Regions from separate parts of the Streptomyces formicae genome, predicted to be linked through region 1. Evidence: riboswitches for the same ligand, from Rfam matches in the RefSeq annotation. Region 1 holds a riboswitch; each other region holds the start of a gene.

What was found. A riboswitch is a leader RNA that binds a small molecule or an ion and turns the genes downstream of it on or off. The one in region 1 is predicted to bind cyclic di-AMP.
Region 2: another riboswitch for cyclic di-AMP. It lies ahead of KY5_RS01875 (C40 family peptidase); the one in region 1 lies ahead of KY5_RS30390 (M23 family metallopeptidase).
Region 3: another riboswitch for cyclic di-AMP. It lies ahead of KY5_RS19525 (M23 family metallopeptidase); the one in region 1 lies ahead of KY5_RS30390 (M23 family metallopeptidase).
Region 4: another riboswitch for cyclic di-AMP. It lies ahead of KY5_RS24855 (C40 family peptidase); the one in region 1 lies ahead of KY5_RS30390 (M23 family metallopeptidase).

The regions. Positions count from the first base shown of each region.
Region 1 covers NZ_CP022685.1:6,928,642-6,936,436, forward strand. The annotation lists gene KY5_RS30370 (CobW family GTP-binding protein) at 1-412, shown strand, start outside; gene KY5_RS30375 (DNA gyrase/topoisomerase IV subunit A) at 430-2,883, opposite strand; gene KY5_RS30380 (M16 family metallopeptidase) at 3,098-4,450, shown strand; gene KY5_RS30385 (M16 family metallopeptidase) at 4,447-5,832, shown strand; cyclic di-AMP (ydaO/yuaA leader) riboswitch at 6,029-6,190, shown strand; gene KY5_RS30390 (M23 family metallopeptidase) at 6,203-7,003, shown strand; gene KY5_RS30395 (GntR family transcriptional regulator) at 7,219-7,795, shown strand, end outside.
Region 2 covers NZ_CP022685.1:448,438-456,232, reverse strand. The annotation lists gene bioB (biotin synthase BioB) at 1-843, opposite strand, end outside; gene KY5_RS01905 (8-amino-7-oxononanoate synthase) at 964-2,136, shown strand; gene KY5_RS01900 (DUF397 domain-containing protein) at 2,172-2,396, opposite strand; gene KY5_RS01895 (helix-turn-helix domain-containing protein) at 2,406-3,269, opposite strand; gene KY5_RS01890 (ATP-binding protein) at 3,545-3,997, shown strand; gene KY5_RS01885 (LysR family transcriptional regulator) at 4,014-4,925, opposite strand; gene KY5_RS01880 (LysE family translocator) at 5,080-5,697, shown strand; gene KY5_RS01875 (C40 family peptidase) at 5,747-6,220, opposite strand; cyclic di-AMP (ydaO/yuaA leader) riboswitch at 6,224-6,402, opposite strand; gene KY5_RS01870 (hypothetical protein) at 6,812-7,117, opposite strand; gene KY5_RS01865 (ATP-dependent Clp protease proteolytic subunit) at 7,125-7,760, opposite strand.
Region 3 covers NZ_CP022685.1:4,574,071-4,581,865, forward strand. The annotation lists gene KY5_RS19520 (aldo/keto reductase) at 1-340, opposite strand, end outside; gene KY5_RS19525 (M23 family metallopeptidase) at 449-1,531, opposite strand; cyclic di-AMP (ydaO/yuaA leader) riboswitch at 1,543-1,690, opposite strand; gene KY5_RS19530 (PP2C family protein-serine/threonine phosphatase) at 1,912-3,012, opposite strand; gene KY5_RS19535 (MFS transporter) at 3,207-4,445, opposite strand; gene KY5_RS19540 (PLP-dependent cysteine synthase family protein) at 4,442-5,500, opposite strand; gene KY5_RS19545 (hypothetical protein) at 5,565-5,921, opposite strand; tRNA gene KY5_RS19550 (tRNA-Met) at 6,073-6,146, opposite strand; gene KY5_RS19555 (alginate lyase family protein) at 6,193-7,380, opposite strand; gene KY5_RS19560 (glycosyltransferase family 2 protein) at 7,528-7,795, opposite strand, start outside.
Region 4 covers NZ_CP022685.1:5,682,020-5,689,814, forward strand. The annotation lists gene KY5_RS24845 (hypothetical protein) at 1-55, shown strand, start outside; gene KY5_RS24850 (MerR family transcriptional regulator) at 274-1,194, shown strand; gene KY5_RS24855 (C40 family peptidase) at 1,233-2,441, opposite strand; cyclic di-AMP (ydaO/yuaA leader) riboswitch at 2,449-2,612, opposite strand; gene KY5_RS24860 (ATP-dependent DNA helicase) at 2,856-5,420, shown strand; gene KY5_RS24865 (M23 family metallopeptidase) at 5,496-6,998, opposite strand; gene KY5_RS24870 (alpha/beta fold hydrolase) at 7,191-7,795, opposite strand, start outside.

The DNA.
Region 1 (7,795 bases):
TGACGGGAACGCGCACTCCGCGAGTGACTGCGGGCACGAAGGCCACCTGCACACCGCCTACGAAAGCCTCTCCTTCGTCTCCGAAGTGCCCCTGGGGCCGCGCCCCTTGATGGCGCTTCTCGACAGCAGGCCCGAAGGGCTCTACCGCATCAAGGGGTACGTCGATTTTGGTCCTGCCGACCCGAGGAACCGGTACGAGGTGCACGCCGTGGGGCGGTTCCTGCGGTTCTACCCTGAGCCGTGGGGCCCGGGGGAGGCGCGGCTGACCCAGCTCGTGCTCATCGGGTCGGGCGTCGACGTGCCGGCTCTGGAGAAGGAGCTCGAGGCCTGTCGCGAGGACGCCCCACACGCCGATGAGCAGGGCATGTGGGGCGTACTGCGGTACGTCCAGGAGCCGGACGCCGAGAGCTAGCGGCTACCAGCCGCTGATCACACCGGGCCCGCCACCGAAGCCACCGGCTTCGCCAGGGAGACGCCCGAGCCGTCGCGGCGCGGGTCGATCTCCGGAAGCTCGGCGGGCGCGCCGTTGCGCTGTGCCGCGTGCGGCGGCGTCGGGCCCGCCCAGCCGAAGCTCAGGCAGTCCTCGCCCTTCAGGAACCGCTGCACCCGGACACCGCCCGTGGCGCGGCCCTTGCGGGGGTACTGGTCGAACGGCGTGAGCTTCGCCGTCGTCTGCACCGAGTCGTCGAGCGTGCCGCGCGAGCCCGCCACCGTGAACACGACCGCGTCGACCGCCGGGTCCACCGCGGTGAAGGAGATGACCTTCACGCCGTCGGCGAGCTTGATGCCCGTCATGCCGCCCGCGGGGCGGCCCTGCGGGCGGACCTGGGACGCCTGGTAGCGCAGCAGCTGGGCGTCGTCCGTGATGAAGACCAGGTCCTCCTCGCCGGTGCGCAGCTCGGCCGCGCCGACGATCCGGTCGCCGTCCTTGAGGGTGATGACCTCCAACTCGTCCTTGTTGGACGGGTAGTCGGGGACCACGCGCTTGACGACGCCCTGCTCGGTGCCGAGCGCGAGGCCCGGCGAGGACTCGTCGAGCGTCATCAGGCAGATCAGCTTCTCGTCCCCTTCCAGGGAGAGCAGCTCCGAGACGGGCGCCCCGCCGGAGAGGTTGGGCGTGCCCGCCGTCTCCGGAAGCTGCGGGAGGTCCACTACGGAGAGGCGCAGCAGCCGTCCCTCGGAGGTGACGGCGCCGACCTCGCCGCGGGCCGTCGCGGGGACCGCGGAGACGATCACGTCGTGCTTGACGCGCTTGGCGTCGCCTTCCGCGAAGGGCTCGCCGTTGGCCGTACGGGCGAGCAGGCCCGTCGACGACAGGAGGACCCGGCACGGGTCGTCCGCGACCTGGAGGGAGACCGAGGCCACGGGGGTGCCCGCCGACTCCAGGAGCACCGTGCGCCGGTCGGTGGCGAACTTCTTGGCGACGGCGGCCAGTTCGGTGGAGACGAGCTTGCGCAGCTCGGTGTCCGACTCCAGGATCCCGGTCAGCTCGTCGATCTCGCCGTTGAGCCGGTCGCGCTCGGACTCCAGCTCGATGCGGTCGTACTTGGTCAGTCGGCGCAGCGGCGTGTCCAGGATGTACTGCGTCTGGATGTCGCTCAGCGAGAAGCGCTCCATCAGGCGCTCCTTGGCCTGCGCGGAGTTGTCGCTGGAGCGGATGAGGCGGATGACCTCGTCGATGTCCAGGAGGGCGACCAGGATGCCCTCGACCAGGTGCAGCCGGTCGCGCTTCTTGCCGCGGCGGAACTCACTGCGGCGGCGCACCACGTCGAAGCGGTGGTCGAGGTAGACCTCGAGGAGCTCCTTGAGGCCGAGCGTGAGCGGCTGGCCGTCCACCAGCGCCACGTTGTTGATGCCGAAGGACTCCTCCATCGGCGTCAGCTTGTAGAGCTGCTCCAGGACGGCCTCGGGGACGAAGCCGTTCTTGATCTCGATGACGAGGCGCAGGCCGTGCGAACGGTCGGTGAGGTCCTTGACGTCGGCGATGCCCTGCAGCTTCTTGGAGCCGACCAGGTCCTTGATCTTGGAGATCACCTTCTCCGGGCCGACGGTGAACGGCAGTTCGGTGACGACCAGGCCCTTGCGGCGCGCCGACACGTTCTCCACGGAGACCGTCGCGCGGGTCTTGAAGGTGCCTCGGCCGGATTCGTACGCGTCCTTGATGCCGCCGAGGCCGACGATCCGGCCGCCCGTGGGCAGGTCGGGGCCCGGCACGAACTTCATCAGCGTGTCGAGGTCGGCGCCCGGGTGCTTGATCAGGTGCCGGGCGGCGGCGATGACCTCGCCGAGGTTGTGCGGCGGCATGTTCGTCGCCATGCCGACCGCGATGCCCGACGCGCCGTTGACCAGGAGGTTCGGGTAGGCCGCCGGGAGAGTGACCGGCTCCATCTCCTGGCCGTCGTAGTTCGGCTCGAAGTCGACCGTGTTCTCGTCGATCGACTCCGTCATCAGGGAGGTGGCGTCGGCCATCTTGCACTCGGTGTACCGCATGGCGGCCGGCGGGTCGTCGTTGCCGAGCGAGCCGAAGTTGCCGTGGCCGTCCACCAGGGGCAGGCGCATCGAGAAGGGCTGGGCCATGCGGACCAGCGCGTCGTAGATCGACGCGTCGCCATGGGGGTGCAACTTACCCATGACCTCGCCGACGACACGGGCACACTTCACGTAGCCGCGGTCGGGGCGCAGGCCCATCTCGTTCATCTGGTAGACGATCCGGCGGTGCACCGGCTTCATGCCGTCGCGGGCGTCCGGCAGGGCGCGGGAGTAGATGACCGAATACGCGTACTCGAGGAAGGAGCCCTGCATCTCGTCGACGACGTCGATGTCGAGGATCTTCTCCTCGTACGAGTCTTCGGGCGGCGGGGTCTTCGTGCTGCGGCGGGCCATCGCTGCTGCGGCTCCTTCACCAAGCAAGTGCGGGATCTGACGCCGACCATTGTGGACCGTCCCACTGACAACGCCGACCACGACCCGTGCTCCGGCGCCGTCACGCGTCGACTACGCCGAGGGCGGAGCGGGAACTTCCTCAGGTGTCGGCACGCTTGCATACAGTGTCAGGACTGGCAGAACCAGCAATGTTTCAGCGATCGAAGGGACGTACATGCCCATGGGTCACACGGCCACAGCCGAGGCCGGCTCCGGCGGGCTGACAGCGACCGAGCACCGGCTGGCCAACGGCCTGCGCGTGGTGCTCTCCGAGGACCACCTGACCCCGGTCGCCGCGGTCTGCCTCTGGTACGACGTCGGATCCCGTCACGAGGTCAAGGGGCGAACCGGCCTCGCGCACCTCTTCGAGCACCTCATGTTCCAGGGTTCCCAGCAGGTGCACGGCAACGGCCACTTCGAACTGGTCCAGGGAGCGGGCGGTTCGCTCAACGGCACCACGAGCTTCGAGCGCACCAACTACTTCGAGACGATGCCGGCCCACCAGCTGGAGCTGGCCCTGTGGCTGGAGGCCGACCGGATGGGCTCGCTGCTCTCCGCGCTCGACGAAGAGTCCATGGAGAACCAGCGCGACGTCGTCAAGAACGAGCGCCGCCAGCGCTACGACAACGTTCCGTACGGCACGGCGTTCGAGAAGCTGACCGCTCTCTCGTACCCGGAGGGCCACCCGTACCACCACACGCCGATCGGCTCCATGGCCGACCTGGACGCGGCCACGCTGGAAGACGCCCGCGACTTCTTCCGTACGTACTACGCGCCCAACAACGCCGTCCTCTCCGTAGTCGGCGACATCGACCCGGAGCAGACGCTCGCCTGGGTCGAGAAGTACTTCGGGTCGATCCCCTCGCACGACGGCAAGCAGCCGCCGCGCGACGGCTCCCTGCCCGAGCGCATCGGCGAGCAGCTGCGCGAGGTCGTCGAGGAAGAGGTCCCTGCCCGCGCCCTGATGGCCGCCTACCGGCTGCCGGAGGACGGCACGCGCGCGTGCGACGCGGCGGACCTGGCGCTCACGGTGCTCGGCAGCGGCGAGTCGTCGCGGCTCTACAACCGCCTGGTGCGCCGTGACCGTACGGCGGTCGCGGCCGGGTTCGGCCTGCTGCGGCTCGCCGGGGCGCCCTCGCTGGGCTGGCTGGACGTGAAGACCTCCGGCGACGTCGAGGTGCCGGTGATCGAGGCCGCCGTCGACGACGAGCTCGCCCGCTTCGCCGCGGAGGGCCCCACTCCGGAGGAGATGGAGCGCGCCCAGGCGCAGTTGGAGCGCGAGTGGCTCGACCGCCTCGGCACGGTCGCGGGCCGCGCCGACGAACTGTGCAGGTACGCCGTCCTGTTCGGTGACCCGCAGCTCGCCCTGACCGCCGTCCAGCGCGTTCTCGATGTGACCGCCGAGGAGGTCCAGGAGATCGCCAAGGCCCGCCTGCGCCCCGACAACCGCGCGGTGCTCGTGTACGAGCCGGTGACCCCCGAAGACGGCGCCGACGCCGACGCAGACGACGAGGAGGCGGCGAAGTGACCGAGGCCGCGACGATGCAGTTCCACCCGCAGCCCCAGGCGGGCACCGCCACTCCCTGGGCCTTCCCCGCCCCCGAGCGCGGCACCCTCACCAACGGCCTCACGGTGCTGCGCTGCCACCGCCCCGGCCAGCAGGTGATCGCCGTCGAGATCCACCTCGAAGCGCCTCTCGAAGCCGAGCCCGCGGGCCTCGACGGCGTGGCCACGATCATGGCGAGGGCCTTCAACGAGGGCACCGACAAGCACTCCGCCGAGGAGTTCGCCGCCGAGCTCGACCGCTGTGGCGCGACGCTCGACGCGCACGCCGACCACCCGGGCGTACGCGTGTCGCTCGAAGTCCCGGTCTCCCGGCTCTCGAAGGGGCTCGGCCTGGTCGCCGACGCGCTGCGCGCCCCGGCCTTCGCGGACAGCGAGATCGAGCGCCTGGTGGCCAACCGCCTGGACGAGATCCCGCACGAGGCGGCCAACCCGGCCCGCCGCGCCGCCAAGGAGCTCTCCCGGCAGCTCTTCCCCGCGACCTCGCGCATGTCGCGGCCGCGCCAGGGCAGCGAGGAGACGGTCTCGGCCATCGACTCGGCGGCCGTGCGGGCCTTCTACGAGAAGCACGTCAGGCCCGCGACGGCCACCCTCGTCGTGGTCGGCGACCTCACGGGCACCGACCTGGACGCCGTCCTCGCGGACACCGTCGGCGCCTGGACCGGTGACACGGCGGAGGCGCGTCCGGTGCCTCCGGTGACCGCCGACGACACCGGCCGCGTCGTGATCGTGCACCGCCCTGGCGCGGTGCAGACGCAGCTCCTGATCGGCCGCATCGGCGCCGACCGGCACGACCGCGTCTGGCCCGCCCAGGTGCTCGGTACGTACTGCCTGGGCGGCACCCTCACCTCGCGCCTGGACCGCGTCCTGCGCGAGGAGAAGGGATACACCTACGGCGTACGGGCGTTCGGCCAGGTGCTGCGCTCCGGGCCGGACGGCTCCGGCGCGGCGATGCTCGCCATCAGCGGCTCGGTCGACACGGCGTCCACGGGCCCGGCGCTCGACGACCTCTGGAAGGTGCTGCGCACGCTGGCCGCCGAGGGCCTCACGGACGCCGAGCGCGACGTGGCCGTGCAGAACCTGGTGGGCGTGGCCCCGCTCAAGTACGAGATGGCGGCCTCCGTGGCGGCCACGCTCGCCGACCAGGTCGAGCAGCACCTGCCGGACGACTTCCAGGCGCAGCTGTACCGGCGGCTCGCCGCCACCGGCACCGTGGAGGCCACCGCGGCCGTCGTGAACGCCTTCCCGGAGGACCGCCTGGTGACGATCCTCGTCGGCGACGCGGAGGAGATCGAGGAGCCCGTCAGGGCGCTCGGGATCGGCGAAGTGACCGTCGTCACGAGCTGAGGGGCAGTCAGGACATATCGGGACCCCGGTGGCCGAAGTGACCGCCGGGGTCCCCATATGTCCGAATTCATATGGAGGTTGCCTGTCTGCCGTGTGGCGTGCGCTACAAAAAGCTAGTTCTGTTTGGCGATTGAAAGACGGTCCGTTTAGCTTCGATCCGGCTGTCCGTCACGCAGTACGTCGCATCCGCGGCACCGGACAGTCATCGCCGAGTCCCCGTACGGCGCGAGCCAGGGGAGCCGGGGACCCACACGTCCCTGGGGTGAATCGGGAACCTTGCCGCCAGGCGAGGAACTCGTAGGAGACCTTCCTGCTCCGAACCCGTCAGCTAACCCGGTAGGCGAGAAGGAAGGAAAGGATCAGCCGCTTCATGGCGTTCACCCGTGCCACCGGGAAGCACCGTCGCCCGAGCCGCCTCACGCGTACCACCGCGAACGTAGCTGGCGTCGCCGCGCTCACCACCACCGGTGTCATCGGAGGGCTGGCCGCTCCGGCGCTCGCCGCCGAAGACGCCGCCGTCGAGCACACCGGCCTCACCCAGGCCATCTCCGTGGGCGACTCGCTCGCCGAGAGCGTCGACGCCCAGGCCGCCGCGCAGAAGCAGGCCGCCGCCGACGCCGCTGCCGCGAAGCAGGCCGAAGAGGCCGCCAAGAAGAAGGCGGCCGAGGAGAAGCGCAAGGCCGAGGCCAAGGCGAAGGCCAAGGCCAAGGAGGAGCGCGAGGCCAAGGAGCGCGCCGCCCGCGAGGCCGAGCGCAAGCGCCTGAACACCTACGTCGCCCCGATCTCCGGCTCGTACGTCTCCACGGGCTACCAGACCGGCGGCGCCATGTGGTCCTCCGGCAGCCACACCGGCATCGACTTCCACGCCGCGTCCGGCACCTCGGTCCACGCGGTGGGCTCCGGCACCGTCGTCGAGGCCGGCTGGGGCGGCGCCTACGGCAACAACGTGGTCATCAAGATGAACGACGGCACGTACACCCAGTACGGCCACATGTCGTCCCTCGGCGTCACCGTCGGCCAGACGGTCACCCCGGGCCAGCAGATCGGCCTCTCGGGCTCCACCGGCAACTCCAGTGGCCCCCACCTCCACTTCGAGGCCCGCACCGGCGCCGACTACGGCTCGGACATGGACCCCATCGCGTACCTGCGCGGGCACGGCGTCAACGTCTGACCCGTCGCCCCCTGAACGACGCACCGAATGCCCCGGCTCACCGAGCCGGGGCATTCGCCGTTTCCCGGCCCTTGTCCTTGGCCTTGCCCTTGGTCTTGGCTAAAAGGTATCCATGGATTTCGGTCCGCCGTCGGAAATTCCGGCGCCCTGCAATAGAGTCGACGGGCGAGCGTCAATCGACCGCGTTTCGCGGGGATTAAGGCGGAGGTTGGGTCATGCGCATTCCCGCGCAATCGGTCTGCACGGCCATCCGGGACGACATCGTCTCCGGCGTCCACGAACGGGGCGGCCGGCTCACCGAGGAGCTCCTCGCACGGCGCTACGGAGTCTCGCGCGTGCCCGTGCGCGAGGCGCTGCGCACCCTGGAGGCCGAGGGTTTCGTGGTGACCCGCAGGCACGCGGGCGCGTGCGTGGCCGAGCCCACCGAGCGGGAGGCCGCCGACCTCCTGGAGGTCAGGGCGCTGCTCGAACCGCTCGCTGCGGCGCGCGCGGCGCAGCACCGCACCGAGGCGCACCTCAAGGTCCTCCGCGGCCTGGTCAGGCTCGGCCAGGAGCGCTCACGGCGCGGGCAGGGGGAGGACCTGCGCTCGCTCGTGGGCTGGTTCCACGAGACGCTCGCCCAGGCGTCCGGCGGCCCCGGCATCGGCGTGCTCCTCACCCAGCTGCGGCGCAAGGTCGACTGGATGTACGTCCTGGAGGCGCGGGCGGCCTCTACGGAGTCGTGGTCCGAGCGGGCGGCGATCGTCGGCGCGGTGGCCCGCGGGGACGCGGAGCGCGCCAGGTCGCTGACCG
Region 2 (7,795 bases), 6.5 Mb from region 1:
CAGATGGACCTCGCGGCCGCCCGCGATGCGCACCTCGATGTCCGGGCAGACGAAGCGGGTCATGGCCAGGATGCGCAGGCAGCGCTGCGGCGTGAGGTTCCACTCCTTGGCGAGCGGCGTGCCCTCGAAGGGGATCAGGAAGTTCACCGGCACGGAGTCCGCGTCGAGTTCGCGCAGCGCGTACACCACGTCGACCAGGTCGTGGTCGCTCTCGCCCATGCCCGCGATCAGCCCCGAGCAGGCGGAGAGGCCCGCCGCGTGCGCCTTCTGGACGGTGTCGACGCGGTCGGCGTACGTATGCGTCTTGGTGATGTCGCCGTACGTCGCCTCGGACGTGTTGAGGTTGTGGTTGTACGCGTCGGCGCCCGCGCCCCGCAGGCGCTCCGCCTGGCCGTCCGAGAGCAGGCCGAGGCAGGCGCACACCTCGACGCCCTCGTTCTGCTCCTTGACCGCGGCGATGGTCTGCGCGACACGGTCGACGTCCCGGTCCGTCGGCCCCCGGCCGCTCGCCACCAGGCAGACGCGCTTGGCGCCGCCCGCGACCCCGGCGGCCGCGGCCTGGGACGCCTCGTCGGGCTTGAGCCAGGTGTACTTGAGGATCTCGGCCTTGGAGCCGAGCCGCTGCGAACAGTACGAGCAGTCCTCGGGGCACAGGCCCGACTTGAGATTGACCAGATAGTTGAGTTTCACCCGTCGCCCGAACCAGTGCCGCCGCACCTTCCCTGCGGCGGCCACTACGTCCAGGAGGTCGTCGTCGGAGGTGGCCAGTACGGCCAGCGCCTCTTCGCGGGTCGGCAGTTCGCGCCGAAGCCCCTTGTCCACCAGCGTGTTCAGCAGATCCATGGCGCTGATCCTTACGTACGGCGACCCCCCTGGCCAAGGAGAGTTCGTACAACAGAAACGGTTTGAGGTGTGGGTATTGCCACACCCTGGCCAGGTGGCCGGGCGGCTAGGGTCTGTGCAATGTCTACAAACAGGCCCCGTGTGGCGGAACCGGCGAGCACGCCGTTCGACTGGCTCGACGAGCAGGCCGGGCTACGGTCGGCGGCCGGTCTCGTCCGCACCCTGCGGCCCCGCGCGGCCGACCCGGGCGGCCTCCTCGACCTGGCGAGCAACGACTACCTGGGCCTGACCCGGCATCCCGCGATCGCCGAGGGCGCGGCCGGGGCGGCCCGGCGCTGGGGCGGCGGCGCGACCGGCTCGCGCCTGGTGACGGGCACGACGGAGCTGCACGCCGAACTGGAGCGGGAACTCGCGGAGTTCTGCGGCTTCGAGGCGGCGCTCGTGTTCTCCTCCGGGTACACCGCGAACCTCGCGGCCCTCACCGCGCTCGCCCCGCACGGCTCCCTGATCGTCTCCGACGCGAGCAACCACGCCTCCCTGATCGACGGCTGCCGCCTCGCCCGCGCCGCGACACAGGTGGTGCCGCACGCCGACCCCGCCGCGGTGCGCAAGACCCTGGAGGCCCACGGCGGCCCCGCCCTGATGGTCACCGACTCGGTGTTCTCGGTGGACGGCGACGCCGCGCCGCTCGACGAACTGGCCACCGCGTGCCGGGAGTTCGGCGCGGGGCTCGTCATCGACGACGCCCACGGGCTCGGTGTGCTGGGGTCCGGCGGCCGGGGCGCGCCGCACGCGGCGGGGCTCGCGGGCGCGCCCGACACCGTGGTCACGCTCACGCTCTCGAAGTCCTTCGGCAGTCAGGGCGGCGCCGTGCTCGGTCCCGCCAAGGTCATCGAGCACCTGGTGAACGCGGCCCGCACCTTCATCTTCGACACCGGGCTCGCGCCCGCTTCGGCCGGTGCCGCGCTCGCCGCCCTGCGTCTGCTGCGCGCCGAGCCGGAGCGTGCGGAGCGGGCGCGGGAGGTCGCCGCCGAGCTGTATCGGCTGCTCACGGCGGAGGGTCTCGCGGCGGTGCGTCCCGAGGCCGCCGTCGTCTCCGTACGGGCGCCTTCACCGGACGGGGCCGTGCGCTGGGCGGCCGACTGCCGGGCCGAGGGTCTCGCGGTGGGGTGCTTCAGGCCGCCGTCCGTGCCGGACGGCATCTCGCGACTGCGGCTGACCGCCCGTGCGGATCTCACCGACGAACAGATCGCCGATGCCGTACGAGTGATCAGCCGCAACGCACCCGGGTAAGAACCGGTCCCGGCCCGGCCTGGGCCGGGGTCTGCTCACCGGAGGCTGTCTACGAATGTCTCCCAGGGGCCGGGGGAGAAGAGCAGGGCGGGCCCTGCCGTGTCCTTCGAGTCACGCACGGCACGCAGGCCGGTCAGCGGACCCGAGTCGAGCGTGGCCGTCTCGACACAGTTGTTCATTCCATTACTGCGGCTGCTGCGCTGCCACCGCGCACCGTGCAGTGTGGTGCTGGAAGGTAGGTGTCGAGGCAGTTCGGTCATGGTGCCTCCTTATGCGCCACCGCCTAGCCCGGCGATGAAATCCGTTGAGTCCTCTGGTGATAGCGCCTGTTCCTGAAGGGAGTTGAAGGCCTCCGTGTATGCCTGGAGGTCTTCTTTCCGTTCGAGGTAGAGGCTACTCGTCAAATGGTCGAGAACAACCAGATCCAGATCAGCAATGTTCGGAAATGAGAAAATAACGAAAGGCCCGATCAGGCCAACGTGCTCTCCGGCGGCGAACGGCAGTACCTGAAGCCGCACATGGGGCAGGTGTGCCGACTCCCGTAACCGCGCGAGCTGCCCCGCGAAGACCCGTTCCCCGCCCACCGGGCGGCGCAGCACCGCCTCGTCGAGCACCACGCTCAGCCGCAGCGGCGGATCCGCGCGCAGTACGTCCTGGCGGGCGAGCCGCACCTCCACCAGGGCGTTGACCTGCTCCTCGGGCAGCCCGCCGAGCGCGGCCCTGGTCACCGCGCGGGCGTAGTCCGCGGTCTGCAACAGGCCGGGCACGACGCTGGTTTCCAGGGTGCGCAGCCAACTCGCCTGCGATTCCAGGCTGATGAAGTCGCGATAGGTCGCGGGCAGCAGGTCGCGGTAGGCCTTCCACCAGTGGTGACGCCCCGCGCCCGCTTCGTCGGACCCGCCCAACGCGGCCAGGCGTTCGATGAGATGGGGGTCCTTCACGTCGTACGCCTCGAGCAGCAGGCGCACGTCGGGGGCCTTCACGCCGCTGCGTCCCGTCTCGATCCGGCTGACCTTCGACTGGTGCCAGCCGACCTTGGCCGCGGCCTCGCTGCTGGTGAGTCCGGCCAGGCCGCGCAGGGTGCGCAATTCCGCGCCGAGTTGGCGGCGACGCACCGCGGGCCCGTACTGCATGCCCGTCTCCTTCCGGACGGAGCCGTCGGTGAGGCGGCGGCTGGGTGGGGGCAATAGGCGACAGTAGAGGAAGTGCCGGTGTCCCGCCCAAATACGGTCTGTCGTTGCAGAGTTCACCGCTTCGAGCGACAGATATATGCACATCTCGGTGGATCGCCACCCGTGACCGGCCAAGGAGTGGCAGGCTGGCGCGATAGCACCAGTCCGGGATTGTCCTCGAGTCATCCGCCACGAGTCGGCGAGACCAGTCCCGGTGGGAAAGGGACAGCGTCGCCATGGCAGATCACCAGGAAGCATCCGTCACCCTGCCGAGCGATCCCGCCTCGGTCCCCGCGGCCCGCAAGTACGTCTCGCGGGTGCTCATGGAGTGGGGCCTCCCCGCGGAGGCCGACGTGGCGGACACGATCAGGCTGATCGTCTCCGAGCTCGCGACGAACGCCGTGCAGCACACCCTCGGCCAGTCGCCGACCTTCACCGTGGGCCTCGAACTCGACCGGGACGAACAGTTGCGGATCGGCGTCACCGACAGCCACCCCCGCTACCCCAAGCGGCTGCCCGCCGCCGTCCAGCAGGACAACGGCCGGGGCATGGTGATCATCCGCTGGCTCGCCGCCGAGTGCGGCGGCAGGCTGTCCGTCAGCCCCACGGAGGAGGGCGGCAAGACGGTCTGGATCGCCCTGCCGTGGACGGCGCCGGTCGAGGGCAGGCCCCGCGACCCGGCCCGCTGACCCCGCCCGCCCCGACTCAGCCCACTGAGCGGCCGTAGGCCCCGCGCAGCAGCGCCCGGAACGAGTCCGCGGCGGCGGTCGACTCGTCGGTGCGGTGGACGACGGAGATGGTGCGCCGCAGGTCGCCCGGTTCCAGCAGGCGCGTGCCGACCGGGGTGGCGGCGGTCCGCGCCACCATCTCCGGCACCACGGCGATGCCGAGCCCGGCGCTGACCAGCGCGCAGACCAGGGCGTAGCCCGGCGTTTCGACCAGCACCGAGGGCGTCGCACCGGCCCGTGCGAGCGCCCGCTCCACGGCCTGTCGGGGCGGATGCGTCGGCGCCATGCTGATCAGCGGCTGCCCGGCGAGGGCCTCCAGCGGCAGCCGTGCCGTGCCGCTCGCAAGGGCGTGCCCCGGCTGCGTCACCAGGACCAGTTCCTCCACGAGGATCCGCTCGGCGGAGACGGCGGCGGGCAGCGGCACCGCGTCGGCGGGCTCGTAGGCGTGGGTGAGAGCCAGATCGACCTCGCCCGCCGCCACCGCCGCGACACCGAACGGCGGTTCGTACCCCGCGACGGTCAGTTCCACGTCCGGGTGGGCCCTGCGGAACGCGGTCAGGACGGGCGGCAGCAGATGGATGCCCGCGGTCGTGAAGGTGCCGACGCGGAGCCTGCCGCCCGACAGGCCCGCGAGCTGCGCGAGTTCGTGCCGGGCGCGCTCCATCTCGTCGAGTACCCGGCGGGCCCTGGCCGCCAGGAGTTCGCCCGCGCCGGTCAGCCGCGCCCCGCGGTGATGGCGTACGAGCAGCGCCGTCCCTGCCTCCCGCTCCAGCTTGGCCAGTTGCTGCGAGAGGGCGGGCACGGTGTAGCCGAGCCGCTCGGCGGCCCGGGTGATCGAACCGGCCTCGGAGACCGCGACGAGTGCGGCGAGCCGCGTGGGGTCGTACATGGCAGCTCCTTGCGGCGCGAAGGGCGCGCGTACGGCTCCGGCGGCAGGCCACCCGGATCCCGGCCCGCAGACCCGGAGACTAAACGGCTGCTTAAGTCACGGTCAGGATATTCCACATACCCGTTGAAGGCTCGGGACCGGCAGGCTGGGCGGCATGGACGCACAACTGGTCGCCTTCACCCTGTTCGCCGCGGGCATGGTCGCCATGCCCGGTGCCGACTTCACCGTCGTCGTACGCAACTCCCTCGCCTCCCGGCGGGCGGGCGTGGCCAGTGCGATCGGGGTCGCGGCCGGACTCCTGGTGCACACGGCCCTCGCGGTCGCGGGCGTCGCCGCGGTGCTCGCCGCGGTCCCCGCGCTCTTCCGGGCGCTCCAACTGGTCGGCGCCGCCTATGTGCTGTACCTCGCCCATCGCGCGCTGCGCTCGGCGGCACGACCGCGTGAGACGGCGCAGGACGTGCTGACGGCGCGGGCCGGTGGTCTGCGGGAAGGCTTCCTGACCAACGCCCTCAACCCCAAGGCGTCGATCACGTTCCTGAGCGTGCTGCCCCAGTTCGTGCCCGCGGGCAGTCCCGCGATGCCCAGGACCTTGCTGCTCGCGTCCATCGTGGTGGCGCTCGCCCTGCTGTGGTTCCCGGCGGTGGCCCTGCTCGTCGACCGGCTCGGCAGGTGGCTGCGCAGGCCCCGTACGGCCCGTGCCATCGAGGCGGTCACCGGTGTCGCGCTCGGCGTGCTGGGTCTGGTGCTCCTGGTGGAGCCCGTTCTGGCCTGACCCCCGAGCACTCCGGAGTGCTCGGGGGACAGGACGGTCGCGGCGAGGGTCAGCGGACCCGGCCGTACCAGACGCTCTTGGACCAGATCTTCTCCAGGCGCACCACGGTGTTCCGCTTGGGCGCGTGCCAGATGCGGCCGTTACCCGCGTAGATCCCGACGTGGTAGACGTTCCTTCCGGAGTGGAAGAACACCAGGTCGCCGCGGGTCCGCTGGGACTTGGAGATGTGCTTGGTCTTGTTGTACTGCGCGGCGGCGGTGCGCGGCAGTTTCTTGCCCGTCTTCTTGAACGAGTAGAGCGTCAGGCCCGAGCAGTCGAACCGGTTGGGTCCCGCCGCGCCGTAGCGGTAGGGGGAGCCCTTCTTGGAAGCCGCGATCTTGAGCGCCTTCGTCCCGTGAGTGGCCGCTTGCGCTTCCCCGGTGAGCCCGGGGGCCACCACGGTGCCGCCTACGACGGCGAGCGTGAGGGCCGAAGCGGCCCCCGTCCTGCTGAGCAGCGACGGAACATGATTCAGCGCAGTCATGCGCAACCCTTCGTCAGCCGCCTGTGAAAGATGACCTGTCGGGTTCGGGCAGGCGAAGATGCCCGGCCGCGTCGTGCTCTGCGGCTTCACCCCAAGGGCGCGTCGTCCGGACCTTCCGGACGGGCCCGCCGTGCTTGGGTCCTCCACTCCTGCCGTTGCACCGATGTCGACCGGTCATCCGGGTGGCGGCAGGACTCGGCGTCCGCCCGGACCGCCCCGCCGCTGTGGCGGGGGCTTGTCGTCGGAGAGGATCTTGACCCGACAAGGGCGAAAAAACCGAGCCGAAACGGCGTTTTGTGAGGCTCCTCACGACTGACCCGTTCAGGTGGACACCGCCCGAAAGGGGCAGCCGTCCGGGTGGCCGACGACGGTTCGACCAGCACCGGAATGGTCCGTTCCGCACTCCTCGTACACCTCTGACGCAACTCTCGACCACGCCTTGGCGGACCCTTCGCTACGCCGTTCGGGGTAGCTCGTCTGGTCCGTTTCAACACGGCTCCGGACGTTCCGGAGAGTGCGGCGCGACGGGTTTCGGGCCTTCGGTGGCGGTCAACGGGCGCATAGCCACAGGGGTCTGGCCGAGGGGCGTGATCAACTCTGTGACGGGGGTGGCACGGTGACGCGGCGGGTCCTTCGCTCGCCGTCGAGCACGCGCAGCGCGCGGGCCAGCGTGGGCGCGTGCACTTCGCTCTCGCCGCGCCGGTGCATCAGGGTCAGCGCGTCCCGCAGGTCCTTCGCGCTGGTCACCAGGGCCTGGGCCGCGCGCAGTCCTCCGTAGGTGAGTTCGCCCCTTGCCGGGTTGATCCGGCCCACCAGGTCGACGACTTCGAGGTAGCGGTCGACCAACTCGGCCTCGGCGCGCGTCAGCGCGGGCAGGGGCGGGAGGTGGGGAAGCATGTCGGGCTCACCTCCCGTCGTGCGCGGACAGTGTGCTCTTGCGGCTCGGGATGATGCCGTCCACCAGGCCGTACTCGACGGCCGTGGGGGCATCGAGGATCTTGTCCCGCTCGATGTCGGCGCTGATCCGCTCGGGGCTCTGTCCGGTGTGCCGTACGAGCAGTTCCTCCAGGAGCCGCCGGGTGCGCAGGATCTCGTCGGCCTGGATCGCGAGGTCGCTCGCCTGCCCGCGGACCGGCTCGCCGATGGACGGCTGGTGGATGAGCACGCGCGCGCCGGGCAGCGCGAAGCGCTTGCCGGGCGTGCCCGCGGCGAGCAGCACGGCGGCGGATGACGCCGCCTGCCCCAGACAGGTCGTCTCCACGTCACAGGTGACGAACTGGATCGTGTCGTACAGGGCGGTCATCGCGCTGAACGAGCCGCCGGGGGAGTTGATGTACAGCGAGATGTCACGCTCCGGCGCCTGGTGCTCGAGGTGCATGAACTGCGCCATCACGTCGTTCGCCGACGTCTCGTCGATGGGAGTGCCGAGGAAGACGATCCGCTCTTCGAGGAGCTTGGAGTACGGATCGAGGGTCCGCGTCCCCGAACTCGTGCGCTCGGTGAACTCGGGCAGGACGTAACGGGCGGACGGACGGTTCACCGGGTGGTTCGACGGACGGTTCATGGGACGCCTCT
Region 3 (7,795 bases), 2.4 Mb from region 1:
GGCGCTGGAGGGAGGCGTCGGCGGCGGCCTTGATGGTCGTCGCGGAGAGGCCCTTGTAGTCGGGGTGGGCGCCGACCTTGGTGGCCACGACGATGTCGGAGCGGTTGCCGCGCTCGGTGAGCCACTCGCCGATGAGGGTCTCGGACTCGCCGCCCTTGTTGCCGTCGACCCAGGCCGTGTACGCGTCGGCGGTGTCGACGAAGTTGCCGCCCGCCGCGGCGTAGGCGTCCAGGACGGCGAAGGACGCGGTCCTGTCGGCGGTCCAGCCGAAGACGTTGCCGCCCAGGGAGAGCGGGAAGACCTCGAGGTCGGAGGAGCCGAGTGTGCGAAGAGAAGTCATGTGCTGCTCAACGCGCCCACGGGAAACGGAATTCCGTGTAGGCCCCACCAAACCGGGGCCCTGACGTCGGGGGGTTGTCGCCAGGACCTCCGGGGTTCTGGTGGTGCGTCAGGGGTTCAGGCCCTTGCCCTGCAGCCAGCCGAGCGGGTCGATCCCGGTGCCGTCGGGCGTGTGGACCTCCATGTGGAGGTGCGGCCCGGTCACGTTGCCGGTCGCGCCGACGCGGCCGATGACGTCGCCGGTGGAGACCTTCTGGCCCGCGCTGACGTTGAGCGAGGACTGGTGGCAGTACCAGATCTCCGTGCCGTCCTCGAGCTCCAGGACGGTGCGGTAGCCGTAAGCGCCCGCCCAGCCCGCCTCCTTGACGGTGCCGGTGTGCACGGCCTTGAGCGGCGTGCCGGTCGGCGCCGCGAAGTCGAGGCCGGTGTGGTGGCCGGAGGACCACATGGATCCGGAGTCGCCGAAGTGCGAGGTCAGCGTGTACGAGGAGGTGGGGATCACGTAGCTCTTGGCGAGCTTCGCCAGGCGCTCGGCCTCCGCCTTGGCCTTGCGGGCCTCCTCCTCCTTCTTCTTCTTGGCGGCGGCCTTGGCCGCCACCTCCTTCTCGGCCGCCTTCTGCTGGGCGGCGGCCTCCTCGGCGGCCTTCTCGGCGGCGGCCTGCTCGGCCTCGGCGCGCACCGCGTCGTCCGCCTGGTGCTGCTGGTTCTCGGCCTGCCGCATGATGCGGCTGCGCAGCGCCTCGCCCGCGTCGGTGGTGCCCTGCTCGGCGTCGGTGGTGCTGACACCGGCGGCGGTGAGCGGCGCGGCGGCGGTGCGGGCGCTCGCGTCCGAGGAGTCCGACGAGTCGTCGGACATCAAGGAGCCCACGCCCGGCAGGGACTTGGCGTCGGGAAGCGAGTCGGCGACGGCTCCGACGCCCGGCAGGTCGGGCATGGATATGGCGACCGGCGGCTTGCCGCCCTGCGCGGTGGCGATGCCGCCCGCGCCGACCGCGGCTATGACGCCGACGCCGAGAACGGTGGAGCTACGGGCGAGCCCGCCGCCCTTCTTGTGCACGCGGTGCCTGCCGCGGACGGGACGGATGGACTCCTCGGTGGGGTTCCACTCTTCCCAGGACTCCGGGTCGTATCCACCGAAGTCGTCGTCATTCGGCACATACGGGGCTTGGGGGGCAGGCCGGTTGGACGCCACTGGGGCGCACTCCTTTCCTTCCTTCTCGCCTACCGGGTTAGCTGACGGGTTCGGAGCAGGAAGGTCTCCTACGGACATCTGGCACGGATGCGCAGAGGTCCGATTCACCCCAAGTTGGTGGTTCCCCGGCTCCCTTGCGGGATTAGGCGCGTGCGCACGGAGCCGCCTCTAGTGACGGCTGGGACGACCGCGCTGCGTTATCGAACGTTAATAGACAGCGGGGGCGGATTCCAAGCCGTTCCGACTGATCGTTAACGCCCTTGGCCTGTACTTAACGGGACACGGGGGTGAGGAACGGGGCGAGTTGACCCCGGAACCGCCCACACCGGAACTTCACATTCTCTTGACAGTGCGTCAGTTGTTATGCGGAGGGGCGCGCTTCACTCACCGTCGGTGACCTCCCCGTCGGTGACCTCCGCCTGGTGTACGACGGGACGCCGCACCGCGAGCAGCGCCATGTCGTCCGTCGCCCCGCCCCCGGTGTGCCGCCGCACCTCCTGCACGAGCGTGGCGAGCAGCGCGTGCGGGCCGTCCAGGCCCGGGAAGATCCGGCCGCCGAGGCGCGCCGCCGGATCGTAGAAGACGCCCGCCGCGTCCCGCGCCTCGGAGAGGCCGTCCGTGTAGAAGAGCAGCGTCGCGCCCGGCGGGAACTCCGACTCGTCCGCGCGGTCCGGCCAGGCCCCCAGATCTCCCATGCCGAGCGGCAGCGCGGGCTCGGTCGCCGCGAGCACGCGCAGGCGACCGTCCCCGCGCAGCAGCAGCGGGGCCGGGTGCCCCCGGTTGATCAGGCGTACGACGCCTTCGCCGTGCCGGATCTCGCCGAGGACTGCGGTGGTGAACCCCTCGAACGCGTCGAGCCCTTCGCGCCGGGTGCCCTCGCGCGCGAGGGCGCGCTCCAGGCGCTGCGCCACCGCCTCCAGCGTGGCCTCCTGCTCGGCGGCCTCCCGGAAGGCGCCGATGACCACGGCGACGGCCGCGACCGCGCCCATGCCCTTGCCCCGTACGTCGCCGACGATGAGCCGTACGCCGTGCGGGGTGTCCTGCACGGCGTAGAGGTCCCCGCCGATGAACGCGTCGGCCTGCGCGGCCTCGTACCGTGCCGCGATGTCCAGGCCGCCGATGCGCGGATCCGGTTCGGGCAGGACGGCGCGCTGGGTGGCCTCCGCGATGGTGCGCGCGGTGGCGAGCCTGGCGTTGCCCCGGCGCACCACGCGGTTGATGACGACCGCGAGCCCCGCGACCGTCAGCACGGTGATCAGCTCGGTGACCGTCTCGACCGTGCTGTCGAACGAGTTTCCGTAGTGCAGGAGCAGGACGGCGGCCGACGCCGCCGCGCCGGTCAGGACGGTGTTGAGCAGCGAGTAGAAGGGGGCGGCGATCAGCGGGGCCGCGGTGAACAGGGGCGCCGCGGTGAACTCGGGCGGTGTCAGCGCGTCGTACACCACTCCGACGACGAGCAGCAGGACGGGCAGTGCCCGCACGAAGGTCCCTTCGTGCGCGGTGGCGCCGCTGTCGTCGATCCGGTCGGCGCGTCTCCCCCCACGGCCACCGTCACGTCCTCCTCGCTGCCCCACCGCTCGCTCTCCCGCCGACTGTGCGCGCCCAGCACCTCACCGCGCTGCACTCAGGCTTCCCGCAGCGCGGTGAGGGTGCGACCTGGTGTGGGCCGACCGGGTTAGGCGCCGGTCACCGCGGGGACGGGTGCGAGCCGCCCCGACCTGGCGAGTCCGCGCAGCGCCACCGCGCAGCACGCGCCGAGGGCGGCCAGGACCAGCCAGGGCAGTGCGGGCAGGTCACGGGTGGCGTCGAGCAGGGCGCCCATGCCGAGGTTGCCCGCGGTGATGCCGATGCCGCAGACGGTGTTGTAGAGGCCGTAGTGCGTGGCCACCCAGCGGTCCCCCGCGAGCGAGACGACGGTGTCCATCTCGAAGGGGTAGAGCACGGCGGTCGCCGCGGCGAGCGCCGCCGCGCACAGGAGCAGGCCCGCGACCCCGACGTACCGGGAGCCGCCGAGCGCGGGCGGCAGGAACGCGGCGCCCATCAGGCCGAGCCCGGCGACCAGGCACTGCTCGCGCGTCCAGGTGCGTCGGCACCAGTCGGTGATCCGCAGCTGCCCGAGCAGCGCGACGAGCCCGGACACCACGAAGAGCGAGCTGGTCGCGACGGTGCCCGCGGTGCCCTCGCCGAGCAGCCGCTCCACGGACAGCGGCAGCGCGAGGTAGACCTGGAAGGACAGGACGTACGACCCGGTCATGGCGAGCGAGAAGAGCCAGAACGTCCGGTTGCCGAGCACCACGCGCCACTGGCCGCCCGCCTCCGCCGCGGCCTCGGTGCGCCGCCGCGCGGGCAGCCGGAGGATCTGGACCACCGAGAGCGCCGCGAACAGCACGGCGGCCACCGCGCAGGTCAGCCGGAAGTCGAACCCCGTCAGGGCGAGTCCGACGAGCGGCCCGAGCAGGATGCCGGTCTGGTAGAAGACGTTGAACAGCGCGAACGCCTCCACGCGGCGCTCGGGCGGCCCCGCCTCCGCGGCGACGTACGCCCGTACCGCCGGATTGAAGAGCGCCCCCGCGAGCCCGGTCGCCACCGACGCGGCGATCAGCACCGGCAGCGTGTCGGCGAAGGCGAGCGCCCCGAAGCCGACGGTCCGCAGCGCGCACCCCGCGACGATCATCGGCTTGAAGCCGAGCCTGTCGGCGAGCGCCCCGCCGACCAGGAACATGCCCTGCTGGGAGAGGTTCCTGACCCCGAGCACCAGGCCCACCGCCCAGGCGGCGAGCCCGAGTTGGCCCGACAGATGGGCCGCCAGGTACGGCATCAGCATGTAGAAGCCGAGGTTGATCGTGAACTGGTTGACGAAGAGCAGCTGCACCGCGGGCTCGAACGCCCTGGCCCGGCGCCAGATCCCGGTCACAGCACCGCACCCTTGGTGCTGCGGGCCCACCGGGACCACTCGGTGATGCCCTGCTCGGGCCCGGTCACCTCGCGGGGCTTGTCCGGCACCGCGCCGCCGGTCAGGCCCTTGGCCGCGCAGTACTCGTCGCTGAAGACCGTGTCGAAGTAGCGCTGCGGTCCGTCGGGGAAGACCGCGGCGACGCGGGTGCCGCGCGGCCGCGTCCTGGCCAGCCAGCCGGCCACCAGCGCCACCGCGCCGACGCTCCAGCCGCCGGTGGCGAACTGCCGCTCGGCGAGCCGCCGCGCGCACCGCACCGCCTCCGCGGGCCCGACCCAGTGCACCTCGTCGAAGGCGTCGTGGTCGACGTTGCCGGGGTGGATCGAGGAGCCGAGGCCGCGCATCAGGCGCGGGCCCGCGTCCAGGCCGAAGATGGTCGAAGCGACGCTGTCCACGCCGACCAGTTCGAGCCCCGGCAGCGCGCCGCCGCGCAGCGCCCGCGCGATCCCCGCCGAGTGCCCGCCGGTCCCGACCGCGCACACGAGCACGTCGAACTGGCCGAGCTGCCCGACGAGTTCGGCCGCGAGCGGGCCGTAGGCCGCCGGGTTGTCCGGGTTGTGGTACTGGTTCGGGCACCACGCGCCGCCGCCGAGCTCGGGCCCCGCCATGAGCTCGGCGACCCAGTCGACGCGCGCCTGCTGCCAGCCTCCCCGGCCGCTCGGTTCGCGTACGAGGTGGATGCGGGCGCCGTGCGCGGTGAGCATGCGCTCCACGATGGGTTCCAGGCCCGGGTCGGTCACGATGTGCACGGGGTGGCCGTACCGCACCCCGGCGAGCGCGAGGCCGAGCCCGAGGGTGCCCGACGTCGACTCGACGATGGGCGCGCCGGGCCTCAACTCGCCGCGCGCACGCGCCCTTTCGACCATGTAGAGGGCGGCGCGGTCCTTGATGCCGCCGAAGTTGAAGCCTTCGAGCTTGGCCCAGAAGCCCCGGCCGCCGTCGTCCGACGGTTCGTCGATCCAGAGCACGGGGGTGTTTCCCACGGCGGCCGCCGCGGGCTGCAAGTTGCTGATCATGTAGCTGACGTCCTTCGGGTACGCGGATGAGGGCACTGACGGAGTGGTCGGGCTCCGTGTGCGCTCAGTTCCTGTCGATCCCGATGGCGATGAGCAGTGAGTGGCCCGCGACGTGCGGTCCTGCCCTGGTCCGGGTGGCGAGCGAGCGGCCGCCGCCGGGCGGGGCGGACGAGACCTCGACGCGGCCCGCCCCCACCCCGTCCGGCACGGCACGGTCCACGGGCTGCGCGGCGACCTGCCCGTCGGCCTCGGCGTGCGCGCCGTGCCCGGACCCCGGGCACTCGTGCTGGCCGACGGCGCTGACGGGGGCGCCCGCGGGGGTGACGTTCAGGTGGCCGTGGCAGACGCCGAGGAAGAGCGCGCACACGGCGAACAGCAGCGCGAGGACGAACCCTCGCCCCGGCCTTCGCCTCGGCCTCACCGAACCCACCATGCCCACGCGACCCATAGTGAACACGAAACTACTCACCGCACACGTGTCAGCGCAAAGGCGACAATGCGCCAAATCGGCGGCGCGGGAAAACACCGAAGGCCCGGAACCATTTTCATGGTTCCGGGCCTTCGGCCTTCAGTAGCGGGGACAGGATTTGAACCTGCGACCTCTGGGTTATGAGCCCAGCGAGCTACCGAGCTGCTCCACCCCGCGTCGGTGAACACAACTCTACGCCATCCGGAGGGGTGGTTCGAACCACTTACGTGTTGCCCGCGTGCGTGAGGGTCTCCCAGGCCACGAAGAGGTCGTCCGTCCCCTCGGGCCGCCGCTGCTCCGTGTACTTCTCGGTCTGCGGCATCGCCAGCTTCAGCCGCCCCCGCAGGTGGTTCAGGCCCACCTCGGTGTCGGGCCCCATGTCGCGCCGCACCTTGCCGCCGCACAGCCAGTCCGGCGCCTTGGCGCCCAGCTGGTACGTGGAGTGGAACTCGAAGGCGGCCCGCAGCCGGTCCTCGACCTCGCCGTACAGGTCGACGCCCTGGTGGTGGGCGGTCTCCGCCATGTGCGCGGTCGCGGCGAGCGAGTAACTGGCGTGCTTGAAGTTGCGGCACGTCTCCTGGGAGAGCCCGTCGGCGAAGGTGCCCTGCCCGAACCAGTACTTCTTCAGCTCGGCGGCGGTGTCGATGTCACTGCCCTCCGGCGAGACGGGCAGCTTCCCGTCGGACTTCAGGTAGAAGTACGCGGGCACCCGCGTCCTGAAGTGGTGCACGGCCTTCTCGAACGTGGCGTGGTCGTCGAGGAAGACGGCCATGCCCATCGTCGCGTCGGCCATCACCAGGTCCCAGTTGCCGTTGAAGTCGGCGGACCCGTCCCGGACCTGGGGCAGATAGGCGTTGCGCAGCATCCGCTCGAAGCGGAGCAGCTGTCCGTCGTTCCAGCCGTCGTAGGTGTACCGCACGGCCTCGGCGGCCCGCGCCCACGAGGAGGCGGCCCAGGCGGTCTGGAGCCCGGCGTTGGCCTCGGTGTGCCCGGTGATCACCTTCGCCCAGGCGTCCATGATCTGCACGGCCTTCTCGGCGTGCGCGCGCTCGCCGGTGATGTTCCAGAGCAGGGCCTGCGTGTACGCGGCGAGCGCGTCCTCCCGCTCCTCCACGCACCCCCGTCCCGGCCGGGTGTCGGGCGGGCACTCCACCACGGCGTACGGAGTGGCCTGATAGTCGTCCGCCGCGTACTTGCTCCCGCGCATCTGCTCGAACGCGGCGAGCCACGGCTGCTCCTTGGCCTCGACGCGCGCCCGCACCCGCTTGAGCTGCGCCCCGCTGACGAGTACGCCGGGGTGTCTGAACGCCCGGTCGAGCGGCCGGGCGGCAGCGGTCCGGGTGTCCGCCCCACCGGAATCCCCGGATCCGCCACCACAGGCGACGGCCAGCACGAGGAGGGGCACGGCCATCAGCACGAGAACGCGCCGCCCTCTGCCACACACGGCTGCTGCCACTGCTGCACCTCCGGGTCGGGCCGACTGCCCTGACAGTTCAGCGTGGCCCGGGGGCCGGGAGGGCGCACGGCGGAGGTGCTCCGTTCGGGCGGGAGGGTGGCCTCAGATCACCGGCGGCCGCCCCAGGCGCGTCAGTCGCCACACCGTGCGCCACCGCATGGGTCCGCGCTCGCCGCACGGCGTCCTGACTCCTTCGGCGAAGCCGCCCGCCCAGGCGCGCAGGCCCGGCAGCGAGCGGGTGCGCAGGAGGGTGAGCAGGGTCCAGACGCCCAGGTGGACCGGGATCAGCGGGAGCGGGAGGCGGCGGCGGGCCAGCCAGACGCGGTTGCGGGCGGTGTTGCGGTAGTAGACGGCGTGCCTGGCCGGGGAG
Region 4 (7,795 bases), 1.2 Mb from region 1:
GGCGGTGGGTCTGCTGACCGTGGCGAACATCTTCATCGCGGTGCTCTGGACCTGAGTTTTCCGCCCTCTACGCGCGCGTGGCCCGCATCCCCTGGAGGATGCGGGCCACGCGCGCGTAGAGGGTGCTTCGCGTAGAGGGTGCTTTTCGGTCGGCCGGGGTTGCACCTTCCGTAGCGGCATGTGGTGCGGTGGACCTGCGCCCCGATCACTGCTTGCCCGATTACTACTTGCCTGATCCCTACGTCCCGATCCCTTGAGGAAAGGCCCCGGCTCATGCGTTCGTCTTTCACGCCGCCCCGCCAGGTCAAGATCGGGGACGCGGCGGCCTTCGTCGGCAGCACGCCACGAGCGATTCGCCACTACCACGAGATCGGTCTGCTCCCCGAGCCCGAGCGGGGCGGCGACGGCCGTCGCCGCTACGGGTACGAGGACATGATCCGCCTGCTGTGGATCCGCAAGACCGCCGACGCCGGGATCGCCCTGGACGACATCCGCGACGCCTTCACCACCGACACCGCCTCTGCCGGGGCGGACGGCGGGGACGGCGGAGACGGCATCGCGGGCGTCCTGGAGCGGCTGGAGGAAACCCTCGCCGAGCAGGAGGCGGAAGTGCGGCGGCAACGGGCCGCCGTGCGGCGGATGCGCACCGAGGGCAGCCGGACGGGCCTGCTCTCCGACTTCGTCACCGCACGCCTCAAGGACCTGCCGGAGGGCTCCCTGCGCCAGGCGGACCTGGACGGTCTGCTGGTCACCGAGCGGATCTTCGGTCCGCTCGGCGCGGCCGTCCAGGCCACCCGCTTCATCGCCCTGGCCACGCATCCCGCTCTGCGGAAGGAATCCGACCGCATCGAGGACGCCGAGGAGGCGCTCGACGACAGCGTCGCCGTCGACGATCCACGGGTGGCTCAAGTGGCCGTCGAGCGGCACGCCTTCGAGAACGCCCTCTACGCCGTCATCGAGGAGTCCGGCCTGGCCGCGGACGACGACGCCCTCTTCGACGCCTGGGACGCCCTGCACCCTGCTACCGCCGCTGACGGCGAGGACGAGGCCGACCTCGGCTCAGGCGGGCGGCAGGCCGACTCCATGAGCGTCCTCGAAGCCACGGGCAAGATGCCCTACGACTTCTCCCCGGCCCGCCTGCGCTGTATGGAACTGGCCGAAGAACTGTCCGCCCAAGACCCACCCGCACCCTGAGACCTCGCCGATCGGCCCCTTCCGTACTCAGGCCGTACTCAGGCGGGACGCACCACGCTGTGGATCGGCATGTAGTAGATCGACTCGACGCGGACGTTCGCGCCCGGCTTCGGGGCGTGGATCATCTTGCCGTTGCCGATGTAGATCCCGACGTGGCTGATGTCGTCGTAGAAGAAGACCAGGTCGCCCGGCTTGGCGTCGGCCGTCTTCACCGTCGTGCCGACCTTCACCTGGTCCCACGTGGTGCGCGGCAGGGAGATCCCGGCGGCCTTCCACGCGTCCTGGGTGAGCCCGGAGCAGTCGTAGGAGTCGGGGCCCGTCGCGCCCCAGACGTACGGCTTGCCGATCTGGGCCTCGGCGAAGTCGATCACCTTCGCGGCCTTGGTGGCGTAGCTGCCGTCCGTGCTCCCCGAGCCCGAACCGGTGCCCGAGCCCGATCCGGAGCCGGAACCCGAGCCGGAACCGGAGTCCTGGCCCCCGTCCTTCTCCTTCTGCTTCTCCTTCTGGGCCGCCTCTTCCGCCTTGCGCTCGCGCTCCGCCTCGGCGGCCTGCTTGCGGGCCAGCTCCTCGGCCTTGCGCTTGGCCTCCTGCTCCTTCTTTCGCTCGATCGACGCGAGCCTGGCCTTCTCCTCCGCGGTCAGCTCCGACAGGAGCTTGCGGGCCTCGCCCAGCTTCTTCTGGACGGTCCGCTTGCTCGTCCTGAGGTCGTCCCGCGAGTCGGTCAGCGTCTTGAGGCTCTTCGCCGCCTTCGTGCGCTGCTTCGTCGCCGAGACCTGCTCGGTCTGGTAGTCGTCGACCGCCTTCTTCTGGCGCTCGGTGAGCCGGTCCGACAGGTGGTTCTGGTCGAAGTAGCCCTGCGGATCGTTGGCGAGCATCATCGTCGCCGTCTCGGAGACGGCGCCGGTGCGGTACTGCGCGGCGGCGAAGGAGCCGAGCTCCTGGCGGGCCTCGTTCAGCTTCTCGGTGCGCTTGGCCACGTCGTCCAGGAGATGGTCGACCTTCTTGCGCTGCTTGCCGGTCTTCTCCTTGGCCGAGTTGTACTTCTGGGTGGCCACGCCCGCCTGGTGGTAGAGGTCGTCGACCTTCTTCTGCACTTCTTCGAGGCTGGGCTTCGTCGGCGCTGAGGGGGCCGCCTGCGCGCTCTGCGACAGGAGTGCCACCGAGGTGAGGGCGGCCGTGGTGATGCCGATGGCGGGGGCCGTGCGTTTACCGGCTGCCCGGGTCCGCGGCTTGCGGTGCGACGCCAAGAGAGGCGACTCCTTCCGTAGACCGCCTACCGGGTTAGCTGTCGGGTTCGGGCGGACGATCCGGAAGGTTGCCCTACGGTCCCGTACGTCGTGCTTCGTACGGGGCCGATTCACCCCAAGGTCTTGGTGGGTCCCCGGCTCCGACCATGTCGAACTCGGCGGAGGCCACCCGTTCCCGGCGGGGTTCGCCGGTGGGGGGACGAGCAGCCCGCGCAGCACGCTAGCCAACTCGTGTGGCCCGTGTGAAGGTTGATGTTCGATATGCCCGATACATTTTCGTGACTTTTCGAAGCGCCCGATGGGGGCATGCCGCGCGAAAGCGGAGCGTGACCGCCCGGGGGCGGGACGTCATCGGGCGGAGGTGGCCGGAACCCGGGGCGGGTTGTCAGTGGGGCCGCCTAGACTCGGGAGGCGATGAGCAGCCTCTTTGATGACAGCTTCCTGGCGGACCTGCAGCCCTCACGGGCCGCGGACGAAGAGCCCCCGCCGCCACCCGAGGACACCGCTCCGGAGCCCGTTCCGGACGATCTGTTCGACGGGAAGTTCGACGCGCCCATGACCCGGGACACGCACTACCGCGGTGGTGCCCCGCGCCCGGTCATCGACCCGGCGACGCTTCTCGACGGTCTCAACGAGAACCAGCGCGCGGCCGTCGTGCACGCGGGCTCCCCGCTGCTCATCGTCGCCGGTGCCGGTTCCGGCAAGACCCGCGTGCTGACCCACCGCATCGCGTACCTCCTCGCCGAGCGCGGCGCCCACCCCGGCCAGATCCTCGCGATCACCTTCACGAACAAGGCCGCGGGCGAGATGAAGGAGCGCGTCGAGCAGCTCGTCGGCCCCCGGGCGAACGCGATGTGGGTGTCGACGTTCCACAGCGCCTGCGTCCGCATCCTGCGCCGCGAGTACAAGAAGCTGGGCTTCACGTCCTCCTTCTCGATCTACGACGCCGCGGACTCCAAGCGTCTGATGGCCCTGGTCTGCCGCGATCTGGACCTCGACCCGAAGAAGTTCCCGCCGAAGTCCTTCAGCGCCAAGATCTCCAACCTGAAGAACGAGCTGATCGACGAGGAGGACTTCGCGGGCCAGGCCGCCGACGGCTTCGAGAAGACCCTCGCCCAGGCCTACGCGATGTACCAGTCCCGCCTCCGCGAGGCGAACGCACTGGACTTCGACGACCTGATCATGACGACGGTCCACCTCCTGCGCGCCTTCCCCGACGTCGCCGAGCACTACAGGCGCCGCTTCCGGCACGTCATGGTCGACGAGTACCAGGACACCAACCACGCGCAGTACGCCTTGGTGCGCGAGCTGGTCGGCCCCTCCGGAGGCGAGGGCGACGACCCCGGCGAGCTCTGTGTGGTGGGTGACGCGGACCAGTCGATCTACGCCTTCCGCGGCGCCACCATCCGCAACATCCTCCAGTTCGAGGAGGACTACACGGACGCGACGACGATCCTCCTGGAGCAGAACTACCGCTCCACGCAGACGATCCTGACCGCCGCGAACGCGGTCATCGAGCGGAACGAGAGCCGCCGCCCGAAGAACCTGTGGACCAACCAGGGCGCGGGCGCGCGCATCACGGGATACGTCGCGGACACCGAGCACGACGAGGCGCAGTTCGTCGCCGACGAGATCGACCGGCTCACCGACGCGGGCGACGCGAAGGCGGGCGACGTCGCGATCTTCTACCGTACGAACGCGCAGTCCCGTGTCTTCGAAGAGATCTTCATCCGCGTCGGCCTGCCCTACAAGGTCGTCGGCGGCGTGCGCTTCTACGAGCGCAAGGAGGTCAGGGACGTCCTCGCGTACCTGCGCGTGCTCGCCAACCCCGAGGACGCGGTGCCGCTGCGGCGCATCCTCAACGTCCCCAAGCGAGGCATCGGCGACCGCGCCGAGGCGATGATCGACGCGCTGTCCCAGCGCGAGAAGATCTCCTTCCCGCAGGCGCTGCGCCGCGTCGACGAGGCGTACGGCATGGCCGCCAGGTCGACCAATGCCGTCAGGCGTTTCAACACGCTGATGGAGGAGCTGCGGACCATCGTCGAGTCCGGCGCGGGCCCGGCGGTCGTCCTGGAGGCCGTGCTCGAACGGACCGGCTATCTCGCCGAGTTGCAGGCGTCCACCGACCCGCAGGACGAGACGCGCATCGAGAACCTCCAGGAACTCGCCGCCGTGGCGCTGGAGTTCGAGCAGGAGAGCGGCCAGGCCGCCGGAGCCACCGAAGCCACCGAAGGCGCGGAGGGCGACGGCGGGGAGAACGCGGCGGACGCGGAGGGTGCCGGGGAGGCGGCCGGTGCCGCGACCACCGGTTCGCTCTCCGACTTCCTGGAGCGCGTCGCCCTGGTCGCCGACTCCGACCAGATCCCGGACGAGGAGGACGACGGCTCCGGAGTCATCACCCTGATGACGCTGCACACCGCCAAGGGCCTCGAATTCCCCGTGGTCTTCCTGACCGGCATGGAAGACGGCGTCTTCCCGCACATGCGCTCGTTGGGGCAGGTCAAGGAGCTGGAGGAGGAGCGGCGCCTGGCGTACGTGGGCATCACGCGCGCGCGTGAGCGGCTCTATCTGACGCGGTCCTCGATGCGCAGCGCCTGGGGCCAGCCCTCGTACAACCCGCCGTCGCGCTTCCTGGAGGAGATCCCGGACACCCACCTGGACTGGAAGCGGACGGGCGCGGTCGGCGCCCCGGCGTCCTCGGGTTCGTCGGGTTCGTCTGGTCCGGCCGGCGGCATCGCCTCGTCGCTGTCCTCGTCGCGGTCGCGCTCCGGGGGCGCGCAGGGGTTCGCCACGCGCCGTGCGACGGAGAAGCCGGTGGTCGCGCTCGCGGTCGGCGACCGGGTCACGCACGACCAGTTCGGCCTCGGGACCGTGGTTGGCGTCAAGGGATCGGGTGCGAACGCCGAGGCGACGGTGGACTTCGGCGAGCCCAAGCCGAAGCGGCTGCTGCTGAGGTACGCGCCGGTGGAGAAGCTCTAGGCCCGGTGGAGAAGCTCTAGGGACTGTCGTGGTCCCGCGGGGTCGGTGGCCCTGCGGGACGGCGGCGCTCGCCGCCTACGTCGGGTCGAGGCCGTGGCTGCGCAGCCACGGCAGCGGGTCGATCGCGGAGCCGCCGCCGGGACGCACCTCGAAGTGCAGGTGCGGTCCTGTGGAGTTGCCCGAGTTGCCGGAGAAGGCGATGGGCTCGCCCGCCTTCACCGGGCCGCTGGAGATCTTGTGCGTGGAGAGGTGGCAGTACCAGGTCTCCGTGCCGTCCTTGGCGGTCACGATCGCCATGTTGCCGTAGGCGCTGTTCCACTTCGTGGAGACGGTGCCGTCGGTCGCGGCGAGCACCTCCGTGCCGTACGACACGGGGAAGTCGATGCCGGAGTGCGCGGACATCCAGTTGACGCCCGCCTGGCCGTAGTACGCGCTCAGGCCGTGCTGCTTCACCGGCAGCGCGAACTTGGGGCGCAGCCGCTCCTTGCGCGCGGCCTCCGCGGCCGCCTTCTTCTCGGCCGCCGCCTTCTGGGCCTTGAGGTCGATGCGCTCCTGCGTGCGGCTCGCGCGGTCCGCGAAGTCGCCCGCGTCGGCGGAGAGGTTCGCCAGCTGGGTGTCCAGCTTGTTGTTGGCGGCGGACGGCTTCACGGACGTGGGGTCCGGGGCCGACGCCGTCGTGTCTTTGCTCTCGTCCCCGCCGAAGCTGCCCACGGACGCGGCGGCGACACCCGCGACGCCCATCACGCAGGCCGACGGCACGGCGACGGTGAAGAGCGCGGAGCGCTTGGCGGGGGAGCGGCGGCGGGTCCTCGAGCGGCCCGTGCCGCCCGCTCCGCGTCCGCCGCGGGGGGAACGGCCCTCGGCCTCGGTGCCCAGGGGCTCCCCGATCGGTTCGAGGTCCTCGTCGTCGGCCTCGTAGGCGGCCGCTTCGGCCTCGTACGCGGCCTCGGTCGCGTAGGGGGTGTCGGCCTCGTACGCGGTGTAGGGGTCGTACGGGTCGTACGCCTCGGCGGGTTCGTACGACTGCGGTTCGTGCGGTGCGGGGGACTCGTAGGTCCCGCCCGCCGAGTTCCACGCGGTCGCGTCGTACGCACCCGTGTCGTACGCACCCGTCTCGAAGGTCTGTGTGTCCCACTGGCCGGTGCTCGACGGCTGGTTCCAGGCGGTGGCGTCCCACTGGCCGCTGGTGTCGGGGCCCGGCTGCGAGGGGATGTCGGCGAGCTGCTGATAGCTGCCCGTCGCCCACATCCCGGTGGTGTCGTAGCTGCCGGTGTCGTACGTGGCCGCGTGGTGCTGCGCCGCGTACGCGTCGTAGTTGAGCGTCTGCTGGGTGCCGGTGGTGGTCGCCCACTGGCCCGTGTCGTACGTGCTCTGGCCGCCGCCGTTCATGTCCCCGAAGAGGGGGTCGGCGGCGAAGCTGCCGGTGTCGAAACTCCCGGTGCTGAAGCTTCCGGTGGCGTAGGCGTCATGCCCCTGGGGAGCGGCATGGTGCTGGTCGTACGTCGCGTAGTGCGCGTGGTCGGCGCCGGGTGCCGAGGGCGGGGGAGTCGAGCTCCCCGACGGGTGACGGTCGTTCACCAACTTCTCTTTCGCCTCGGCAGCAGGGGCAGAGCAGTGCGGCGACTGTACCCGGCGGTATACGGGCGCGACAATCTTCGTCAGGTTTCGTGGTCTCAGGAAACGGGCATTCGGCCGTCTTTCGGTGGTCTGTGGGCACAGCTTTGGCCCTGCGTTCGATGACCGTTCGACGTTTGGGCGGCGATTTCGGGGTCAGGCGACCGTCAGCCCGCCGGGCGCGCCCTTGGCGTCGGTTCCCGGACGTGCCAGGTCCAGCGCCTGGATGATGCCGTTGGCGACTGCGGGGTGCACCGGGAGTGCCAGGTGACCGATGCCGGTGACGCGGACGTTCTGCGCGGTCAGGTCGGGGTGGTCGACGCAGGCCGTCTCCAACGGGGCCATCAGCTGGTCGAGGTCGCTCCAGAAACTCACGAAGTGCGTGCGGCAGCCCGGCGCCGGTTCCTTCAGTTCCTCGATCACCGCTGAGCCCGGGCGCATCTGCCGGACGATCGGGTGCGCGTCGGCGAGGGGCACGACGCGGGTGCCCGTGTGCGGCGTGCCGAGGGTGACCAGCGTGCGTACGCGGACGTCGCCGCCGAGGCGCTGCGCGTAGTAGCGGGCGATCAGGCCGCCGAGGCTGTGCCCCACGACGTCGACCCTGGCGTGGCCCGTGCGCTCGCAGAGCTCCTCTATATGGCGGCCCAGCAACTCGGCCGCGGTGCGGACGTCGCACGTGAGCGGCGAGTAGTTGAGGGACTCCACGCGGCGGCCGCCGTGTTGGGCCAGGGCGCGGCGCAGCAGCACGAAGACGGAGCGGT